2 linked regions of the Thiorhodovibrio winogradskyi genome follow. The protein of the gene in region 1 binds, or shares a complex with, the protein of each later gene. Links are inferred from orthologs where the notes say so. Each region holds a gene or a part of one and is shown on either strand. Other genes may lie near its edges.

Region 1 (7,528 bases):
ATCGTCACGCTTGAACTCAATGCCGGAATTCTCTCCGTTGGCGATGATTTCTTCGAGATCGCGTTTTAGCATAGCTTGTTGAACAACTCAGAGAATGCCAGCACGCTATTTTCGCGCGAGAACTGGTCTCGCGCGAAAACTGGCTTTCCGCGAGCGCCCTCCCCCGCTCGGTGAGCGCGCGGACAAGCGCCGGATCCGCGCAAAGCCGGCGCACGGCGGTGACGATTTGCGCCGGCGTACGCTCATCGACCAGACACATCCTCATAGAGGTCCGCCATCGACACTTTGACATCGAGACTCGTCAGATCAATTAACTCTACGGCGGCGAAAGTATACAGCTCAAAATCGAGACCACGGCTTCAAACAGCACGGCAAGCCGCCGCCCCCACTTTTTCTATATTGTCCGCTCCCCTCAAAGCACTCCCCTGATCCAGCCTTCCAGCCCGCTCGCATCCATCGCACCGGATGTCCGGCCCAGCTCCCGGCCTTGGCGGAACACAATCATGGTGGGAATGCTCCGAATGCCAAAACGCATGGCCAGGCGCTGGTCTTTTTCTGTATTCACCTTGGCCAGACGCGCTTGGGGCTCGAGTTGCCGCGCCGCTTGAGCAAAGGCTGGCGCCATCATTTTGCAGGGGCCGCACCAGGGCGCCCAGAAATCGACCACTAGCGGGATGCCAGCGCGCGAGGCATGGCGATCGAAGGTTTTTTCCGTGAGTTCCAGGGGGCGGCCCGTGAAGAGCTTGTCGTGACATTTGCCGCACTTGGCCTCCATTAGCGGTCGACTGGCCGGGACGCGGTTGACCGCATCGCAGTGGGGACAAACCAGATGGATTGCATCGGACATCAGAAGACTCCTGTTAAACCTGACTTGATTCTCAGGTCAAGGATGACCAAACTTCAGGGTTGATGGCAATGTTGTTTGCAACTTTCGCACGTTTTTGAGAAAGACTTCCATGGCTGACTCACCTCATGTTATCGCGGTCACCACTGAGACCTTTCAGTCGGTGGTGCTTGATGGATCCCTCCAGCGTCCAGTGCTGGTTGACTTCTGGGCGGACTGGTGCGCGCCCTGCCGGCAGCTGATGCCCTTGCTCGCCAAGTTAGCGCAAGAATATGGCGGCCAGTTCCTGCTTGCCAAGGTCGATACCGAGGCCGAACAGGCACTGGCGATGCAATTTGGCATCCGCAGCCTACCAACGGTGCAATTGTTCAAGGACGGTCGGGTCATTGACCAGTTCATGGGCGCCTTGCCGGAAGGACAAGTGCGCGAATTCCTCGAACGTCATCTCCCCAACGAGGGCGACAAGCGCATCGCCACTGCTCGCGCGCTCATGGTCAAAGAGGAATTCGACGCCGCCGAGGCCAAGCTGGCCGAGGCCGAACAACTTGGCGCCGGCGAACAGCAGCTGTTTGTCCCGCGCGCCGAGCTGCTTGCGGCCCGTGGCGATCTGAGCGCGCTGGAGGCGGCGCTTGAGCACACCCCTATCGAGCTGGTCGACCATCCGGACGTCAAATCCCTACATGCGCGCTTACTGTTCGCCCGCGCACTGACCGGGGCGCCAGACCTCGGCAGGCTCGAGCAGGAGATCGCCGCCGACTCGGATAACAGCCAGGCCAGATATCAACTTGCCGCGCGGCTTTTCATGAGCGGCAAGCAGGAGGCCGCCTTCGAGCATCTGCTCACCCTGATGCAAAAGGACCGCGGCTATGGCGAGGATGCCGCGCGCAAGGCCATTCTGATGGGCTTCGAGCTGCTCGGCCAGGATCACCCACTGGTCACCAAAACCCGCGGTCGGCTCTCGCGACTGCTTTACTGACCTGCGACACCAGTACCCGGCGGGGGCTTCTCGGCGTCTGCCGCGAAACGTCCGGCATCGCCGATGATGTCTGTTAGTCCGGCGCTCACTCCGAGCGCGTGCAGCCAACGCAAGGCTGGTAAGCGGGCATCACAGAGCGCCACTCCAGCCACGGCCACAAGCTGCTCGCCGGCAAAGACCAGAGGCACATAGGGCCGCAGCCAAGACGGAACGCCACACTGCTGAAACAGCGCCTTGAGCGATCTGCTGGGGCCATCCGGTCGGGGCCGACATCTGAGTCCATGAAGGCCAAAGTGCACATGGAGGGAGTCCTCATTCAGCCGGGTTGCCCCCCTGAGTGGCGGCAGGCTGAGCTCGCCAAAACGCCCGCCCAGATGCAAGCATTGTCCGGCAGGCCACTCGATGCCGATCGTCGGCGGTGCAGGCAGTGGTTCCAGCGCGAAGAGATCATCGCGATAACGGCGCAGCTCGCAACCTGACCAAGCCACCAGTGGACTGGCGTCGGCGCGCGCGGCAAGCAGGCTGTGGCTAATCTGCTCAAGCCGACGCTGATTGGGCATACGAAAGCCCCGCTGCGCCAGCCAGTGGCGCAAGACCGCGTGTCGGCGATCGCGAGGTATGGACAGCAAAGCGTTGACAGAAAGCCTGCCTGGGTCACTGGACTCCACCTTGACCAGCCAGTCAGCACTGGCGGTCTCGATCAACTCGGCGGCTTCGGCACAATGGCGAGCGGTCCGCGCCAGGGTTCCGGAAGCCGCTGGCCAACGCTCGCGCAGTAGCGGAAAAACCATCTGGCGCAAATAGTTACGATCAAATGCCGTGTTCCTGTTGCTGGGATCTTCAATCCACCCCAAGCCATGCGCGCTGGCGTAGGCGGCGATCTGCGCCCCGGTGCAATGCAGCCAGGGACGCACGGCCAACCCCGCACCCAAGACGCGAGCACGAGGCATGCCGGCCAGTCCCTTCACACCCGCTCCGCGCAACAAGGCCAGCAGCAGGGTCTCGGCCTGATCGTCCTGGTGCTGTGCAAGCCACAGTTGATCACCGGGTGCGAGCAGTTGCCGCCAGAGCGACCAGCGTGCCTCGCGTGCGGCTTCTTCTGGACTCTGACCAGGTTGCGGAGCGGCATCGACAGCCCGCACCCGAATCGGCACCGCCAACTCGGCACAGTAGGCGCGGCAGTGGGCCGCCCAGTGGGCAGAATCGGCATGCAGGCCATGATCGATATGCACGGCGCCGAGCACCGGGCGCTCGGCGGGCGGAAGTATATTGACTAGCTGGACGACGGCATGCAGCAGCGCCGTGGAATCGCGCCCACCGCTGAAGGCAATCCACAGCCGCGTCGCGCGTTGGCCCTCCAGGCTCAGCCGCAGCGCATCCCGCAGGGGGCCGGCCGCCTTGGAATCGGGATCGCGCCTGGACGTCTCAGGCCTTGAAACGCCCGAACCCGCGCAAGCGTTCATAGCGCAGGGCCTGAAGTTGACCAGGGTCGAGTGCGTCGAGCTCCTCGAGCGCGGCAATCAGCGTGGCCTTGAGGGTGGCGGTCATGGTCTCGGTATCGCGATGGGCGCCGCCGAGCGGCTCGGGCACCACTTCGTCGATCAGCCCCAGCTCATTGAGCTTATCGGAGGTAATGGCCATGGCCTCGGCCGCGAGCTGGGCTTTCTCGGCGCTTTTCCACAGGATGGACGCGCAGCCCTCGGGGGAGATGACCGAGTAGGTGCTAAATTGCAGCATCAGCAGGCGATCGGCCACGCCGATGGCCAAAGCCCCGCCCGAGCCTCCCTCGCCAGTCACGGTCGCGACAATGGGCACCGAAAGGGCGGCCATTTCCTGCAGATTACGCGCGATGGCCTCGCTCTGGCCGCGTTCCTCGGCGCCCACGCCAGGGTAGGCGCCCGGCGTGTCGATAAAGGTGAGAATGGGCAGGCCAAAGCGCTGAGCCATGTGCATCAGTCGCAATGCCTTGCGGTAGCCCTCGGGCCGGGGCATGCCAAAGTTGCGGGCGATCTTTTCTTTGGTGTCGCGGCCTTTTTGATGGCCGATCAGCATCACCGGGCGCCCGTCGAGGCGCGCCAAACCGCCGACAATGGCTTTGTCGTCAGCAAAGGCGCGGTCGCCGTGCAGCTCCTCGAAGTCCTCGAAGATGCGAGTGGCGTAATCGAGTAGATAAGGCCGCAGTGGATGACGCGAGAGCTGGGAGATCTGCCAGGGCGTGAGCGAGGCAAAAATCTGCTCGGTCAGCTCGCGCTTTTTGGTCTCGAGATGCTCGATCTCCTCGGCGATGTTGATTTCATTATCATCACCGACGTGGCGCAGCTCTTCGATCTTGGCGGCAAGCTCGGCGACCGGTTGTTCGAATTCGAGGAAGTTAAGGTCCATAGGCTGCCAATTCTACTCGAAATCGGGGCGCTTCCAACAGCCCCCAATGCGCATTTGTCTTCAGCTCAGCATGCGAAATCACTGACCAGCCAAGGCAGACGCGCAAGTTTTTGTCACTCCATCATGTCCGGGGTAGTATGCGCCCACTCATTGACAAAAGTTCAGACCGAAAGGAGCATTGCCTTGACGCTGCCTGAACTCAGGACGCACCCCGAGCCTGCGCCCGAAATAACATCAACGACGCCGACCGAGGCCGTCCTCGGCGTCGACCGCGACATTGAACTCTTCGCCAGCCTGCTCGGCGAGGTGCTGCGCGAGCACAGCCGCAAGCGGGTGCTGGTGATCGTCGAGCGCCTGCGCGAGGGTTTCCTGGCGTTGCGAGCCGAGGATGATCCCAAGCTGCGCGGCAAGCTGATGAAGCGCATCGACGGGCTCGACCCGCAGACGCTCTCCGAGGTCATCCGCGCCTATACCATTTATTTTAGCCTGCTCAACATCGCCGAGGAGGTCAATGGCTATCTGCAACGCCGCTCCCTGGTGAGTGCCGGCGGTCGGTTGTGGCCAGGGTCATTCGACCACAGCCTGCGCCAATTTGCCGAGGACGGCATCAGCGCCGGGCAGCTGCAAAGCCTGCTTGAGCATCTGGCCTATAGTCCCGTCTTCACCGCACACCCGACCGAGGCCAAACGCCGCACCACGCTTGAGATCCAGCGACGGATTTTTCTGCTCGCGCTCGATTTGCATCGCCAGAGACTCAACCAGGAAGAGCAGCAGGATCTGTTGGGGCAGATTCTGAACGAAATTCAAATTCTGTGGAAAACAGACGAGGTGCGGGTACACAAGCCCAAGGTGACGGACGAAGTGCGGCAGGGATTGTATTTCTTCCGCGAATCGCTCTTTGGCACCGTGCCCCAAGTCTACCGCAATCTCGAGCGTGCTGCCCGCCGCGTCTACGGCGCCGACTCCGAGGTGCGGGTGCCAAGTTTCATGCGCTTCGGCTCCTGGATAGGCGGCGACCGTGATGGCAACCCTTTCGTGCGTCCGGAAACCACGGAACTTGCCGTGCGCATGCACTGCGAACTGGCACTGACCGAATACATTGCCCGCGTCACCGATCTAAGCCGGCGCCTGAGCCATTCCAGCGCCCTGAGCGAACCCTCGCCGCGTTTTCTTGACAGCCTGGACGATGACGAAGACTACTGGCTTGACACCATGAGCCAAAGTCAACGTCGCTATGTACATGAGCCCTATCGACGCAAACTGGTGATCGTCGGCCATCGGTTGGAGGCGGATCTCAAGCGGGTACGCGCACGCATTCATGGCGAGGAGATAGACCTGCCCGAGGGCTACACCGATGCGCGCGCATTCCTAAGTGATCTTTACCTCATTCGCGATTCCCTGATCAGCCAGGGCGATGCCAATGCCGCCGAGGGGCGGCTGAAGGATCTGATCCGGCTGGTGGAGACCTTCGGCTTCCACCTGATGCAGCTCGACATCCGCCAGGAGTCCAACCGACATACCCAGGCGGTCATGGAACTGTTCGCCCGTCAGCCGGGCGCACCCCTGTATGAAGCCTTCAGCGAAGAACAGAAACTCATCGCACTCGGCGAGGCCATCGCCCATCCCCATCCTTTCGTCATTGACAAGGGCACCCTGACCGCCGAGACGCGCGAGACACTGGAGGTGTTTGAAGTGGTCGCGCGCATGCGCGCCGAGGTCGGCCGCGACACCTTCGGCGCCTATGTGATTTCCATGACCCACAGCGCCAGCCATGTGATGGAGGTCATGCTGCTCGCACGCCTGGCCGGCCTGGCTGGCAAGACACCCAACGGCTGGTTCTGCGATCTCATCGTCGCCCCGCTGTTCGAGACCATCGACGATCTCCAGCGCATCGACCGCGTCATGGGCAGGCTCTTTGACGATCCGACCTACAGCGCCCTGCTCAAGGCCTCGGGCAATCTGCAGGAGGTCATGCTTGGCTACTCGGACTCCTGCAAGGACGGTGGCATTCTGTCCTCGGCCTGGCAGCTCTATGAGGCACAGGAAAAAATCATTCACCTGGCCGATGAGCGCGGCATTATGTGCCGGCTGTTCCATGGCCGCGGTGGCACCATCGGTCGCGGCGGCGGCCCAACGCACGAGGCCATACTCTCCCAGCCATCCGATACCGTGCATGGACAGATCAAATTCACCGAGCAGGGCGAGGTGCTCTCCTACCGCTATGCCAATCCTGAAACGGCGCTTTATGAATTGACGGTCGGCATCAGCGGCCTGATCAAAGCCAGCCGCTGCCTGGTCGAGCCCATCCCCGAGGTACGCAAGGATTATCTTGGGATCATGGCCGAGATCGCCGATCATGGCGAGCAATTCTATCGCGATCTCGTAGCCGGCACGCCCGGGTTTCTGGACTACTTCTACGAGGCCACCCCGCTCGATGCCATCGCGCTGCTCAATATCGGCTCGCGGCCATCGCATCGCAAGAAAGCCGACCGCTCGCTTGGCTCCATTCGCGCCATCCCCTGGGTGTTCGGCTGGGCCCAATCACGCCACACCCTTCCGGCTTGGTATGGCATCGGCTCGGCCATCGAGCGCTGGCGTGGCGGCGACCTGGAACGCCTGGCCAAGTTGCAAAAAATGTATCAAGAATGGCCCTTCTTCCGCGCCATGCTGAGCAACACCCAGATGTCCCTGTTCAAGGCCGAGATGCACATTGCGCACGAATACCTGCGCCTGGCCCAGGACCAGCCAGCCGCGGAGGGAATTTTCGCCCGCATTCAAGAAGAATATCAGCGTACCCTCACGCAGGTACTCAACATCGCCGGACTGCATGAACTGATGGAAGAAACGCCCGAACTTCAAACCTCGCTCTATCGCCGCAATGCCTACCTCGACCCGCTCAACCACGTGCAGATTGCGCTGCTTGAGCGCTATCGCGGCGAAGACACCCAAGAAGAGCGCGAACAATGGCTCGACCCGTTGCTGCGTTCCATCAACGCGATTGCGGCAGGGATGCGCAATACCGGCTAGCGCCCATGCACGGCGGCACGGGCTACCGCCAGGCCGCCCGTGCGTCGCCAGCCAAGCCGCTTGCCAAACCAATCACCCAGACGCCCCATCCACCCGACCTTCCGTATCCACCTGGCGCCGCTGCCATCGTGCAAATGCACGGACCATTTCGGGCGCGTTCGCCCCCCTGGCTGGTCCAGCACCCAAGCCAGGACTGGCGCAAGCCGCCGGTCCAGTTGCTGCACAGCCGCCTCCCAGCCTGGCAGATCACCCCGCCGCAGCGCATCGACAAGTTCCAGGTTGATCAGTAATATCCGCCC
Region 2 (2,934 bases), 770 kb from region 1 along the record:
ACAACTCCAAACACCAGATGAACCTGCCCGGCCACCTCCAACTCGCGAAGATTGTCTGCCAGCACACGGGCAGCATCCTGATTATGGGCAACGTCAAGAATCCATGATGGTGCCCCCGGGATGCGCTGAAAACGTCCCGGCAATCTGGCCGCATTTAGCCCGCTACGCAGGTGCGCATCCTGCATCTTCCAGGCTGTTTGCTGCTCACGCGCAAGCAGATGCAGCGCGCAAAGCGCGGCGGACGCGTTATCCAGCTGCACCCGCCCGGTCAGTGCCGGCAGCGGCAGATGCAAAAATTCCGTTCCATCGGCATGTCGCCAGTGCCATGTTGGCGGATCGCTCTTACCACTATCCGCCAGTTGCCAGTCAAACTCCCGCCCCAGTTGATACACCCGCGCATTCACCGCCTCGGCCTGGCCACGCAGGCGTGGCGGTGGTTCGCGGCTGCCGATGATGGCTGGTCGCCCCGAGCGGAAAATACCCGCTTTCTCGAAGGCGATCTGGTTCGGATCCTCGCCCAGCCAGGCCATGTGGTCACGCCCAATGCTGGTGACCAGGGCAATGTCGGCATCAAGCAAATTGACCGCGTCGAGTCGTCCACCCAGTCCGACCTCGAGCAGAATGAGCTCAACCCGGGCACGGCTGAATAACTCCAGGGCAGCCAAGGTGCCAAACTCGAAATAAGTGAGCGAAATCTCCCCTCGCGCCAGGTCGATGCGCGCGAAGGCTTGGCACAGTGCCTGGTCGGATGCTTCTTGCCCATCAATGCGCACCCGCTCGTTGTAGCGCAGCAGATGAGGCGAGGTATAGACGCCGGTTTTCAGCCCGGCGGCACGGCAGCAGGCATCAAGGTAAGTGACAGTGGAGCCCTTACCGTTGGTGCCGCCGACGGTCATCACCGGCCCATGCAATGGCGGTGGACCCAGTGCTTGCCATACGGCTTGCAAGCGTTCCAGGCGCAGATCGATCCGCTGGGGATGCAGTCCTTCCTGCCAGGCGAGCCATTCGTCCAGGGTGTTCCAACGCATGGGCAGCGGCGGGCTCGGACTCTTGTACTTGGACGCCGCGCTCAGGGACGCGGACGACGCATCAGCATGGCGATCATGCCGCCGATGCGATCCCGATGCTCGCGACGGTCGATGATGGCATCAAGCGCGCCATGTTCGAGCAGGAATTCGCTCTGCTGAAAGCCCTCGGGCAAGGTCTCTCGCACGGTTTGTTCAATCACACGCGGCCCGGCGAAGCCAATCAGAGCCCGCGGCTCGGCCAGATTGATATCGCCGAGCATGGCCAGGCTGGCCGAGACGCCGCCCATGGTAGGGTCGGTCATCACCGAGACGAAGGGCAGTTTGCGCTCGCGCAGACGTCCGAGCGCGGCACTGGTCTTGGCCATCTGAAACAGGGAAAACAGCGACTCCTGCATGCGCGCCCCACCGCTGGCGGAAAAGCACACCAGGGCGGCGTTGTCTTCAATCGCGGCCTCGACCCCACGCACAAAGCGCTCTCCAACCACCGAGCCCATTGAGCCACCCATGAAGCGAAACTCGAAGGCCGCGGCCACGCAGGCCATTCGCTTGAGCCGTCCGCGCATCACCACCAGGGCTTCTTTCTCGTTGGTTTGTTTTTGCGCCTGCGACAGCCGGTCGCGGTATTTTTTCAAGTCCTTGAACTTAAGCGGATCGGTGGATTCAAGATCCTGGCCGATTTCCTCGCGCGCATCCGAGTCAAGAAAGACATCAAGCCGCCGCCGCGCGCTGATGCGGTTGTGGTGCCCGCACTTGGGGCAGACTTCGAGATTGCGCTCCAGCTCGGCGCGATAGAGCACCGCGCTGCAGCCCGGGCACTTGGCCCAGAGCCCCTCGGGCACTGTACGCTTGTTGCTCGCCTCGATCTTTATCCGGCTGGGGACCAGCTTTTCAAACCAGCTCACGCTTGTATCCTGTTGCTCATGTCAAATACCACCCGATCTGCCGCACTCCACACCAGCCTTAGACCTTGTCGATGGCCTGGCGCAAGCTGGCAACGAATTCACCCACAGCGTCAGGGATCTCGGCCGGGCGTTCAACCAAGGCCTCGATACGGCCAACGATGGCGCTGCCGACGATCACGGCATCGGCAATGCCGGCGACTTTCGCGGCCGTCTCGGCATCCTTGATCCCGAAGCCGACGCCCAGTGGCAAATCGATGCGCGAGCGAATCAGGCTCAGCTTCTCCGTCACCGCGTCCAGGTCGAGATTTCCGGCACCCGTCACCCCCTTGACCGAGACATAGTAGACGAATCCCGAGGCGATGGCGCCAATTCGCTCAATCCGCCCGGCATCCGAGGTGGGTGCGAGCAGATAGACCAGATCCAGCCCCTGGGATTTCAGCGCCTCGACAAGATCATGGCCTTCTTCCGGCGGCACGTCGACAATGAGCACGCCGTCAACCCCGGCATCGGCCGCCTGGGCGGCAAATTCGGCATAGCCCAGCACCTCGATGGGGTTCAAATAGCCCATGAGCACCACGGGGGTATCGGGGTCTTGGGCGCGAAAAGCGCGCACCAGTTCCAGAAGCCCGCGCAGACTCATCCCCCGGGCCAGAGCGCGCTCGGTGGCACGCTGGATGACTGGCCCATCGGCGATGGGATCGGAAAAAGGCACGCCCAGTTCGATCAGGTCCGCACCGCTGGATACCAAGCGGTGCATCAAGAGCACTGTGATTTCGGCTGTCGGATCGCCGGCGGTGATGAAGGGGATGAGCGCCGTGCGGCCCTGTTCGCGGCAGGCGGCAAAACGTGCGGCAATGCGACTCATAGCGAAATCCCGTCGAGCTGAGCGACTGTGTGCATGTCCTTGTCTCCACGGCCGGACAGATTAATCACAATGGTCTGATCCGAGCGCATGCGCGGGGCGAGTTCAGCGGCATAGGCCAGGGCATGGCTGGTCTCGAGCG

The links.
Region 2: the proteins of Thiowin_RS12960 (region 1) and accD are in contact, whole or in part, in a solved structure (PDB 8UXZ), measured with the Escherichia coli proteins. The link is inferred for Thiorhodovibrio winogradskyi from one-to-one orthologs.

Annotation. Positions count from the first base shown.
Region 1 is NZ_CP121472.1:2,863,188-2,870,715, forward strand. What follows is about bases 2,225-5,047. They hold Thiowin_RS12960 (acetyl-CoA carboxylase carboxyltransferase subunit alpha), read right to left. Parts: upstream 4,203-5,047; coding sequence 3,246-4,202; downstream 2,225-3,245. Other genes in these bases: tilS (tRNA lysidine(34) synthetase TilS), read right to left, coding at 2,225-3,283; ppc (phosphoenolpyruvate carboxylase), read left to right, coding at 4,386-5,047. Outside these bases: Thiowin_RS12940 (RNA-binding domain-containing protein), read right to left, coding at 1-72; thioredoxin TrxC, read right to left, coding at 413-847; trxA (thioredoxin), read left to right, coding at 957-1,820; more of tilS, read right to left, coding at 1,814-2,224; more of ppc, read left to right, coding at 5,048-7,229; Thiowin_RS12970 (phosphoglycerate mutase), read right to left, coding at 7,226-7,528. UniProt on the Escherichia coli protein: Component of the acetyl coenzyme A carboxylase (ACC) complex. First, biotin carboxylase catalyzes the carboxylation of biotin on its carrier protein (BCCP) and then the CO(2) group is transferred by the carboxyltransferase to acetyl-CoA to form malonyl-CoA.
Region 2 is NZ_CP121472.1:2,095,843-2,098,776, reverse strand. It holds accD (acetyl-CoA carboxylase, carboxyltransferase subunit beta), read right to left. Parts: upstream 1,931-2,934; coding sequence 1,070-1,930; downstream 1-1,069. Other genes in the region: trpB (tryptophan synthase subunit beta), read right to left, coding at 2,792-2,934; trpA (tryptophan synthase subunit alpha), read right to left, coding at 1,989-2,795; folC (bifunctional tetrahydrofolate synthase/dihydrofolate synthase), read right to left, coding at 1-1,028.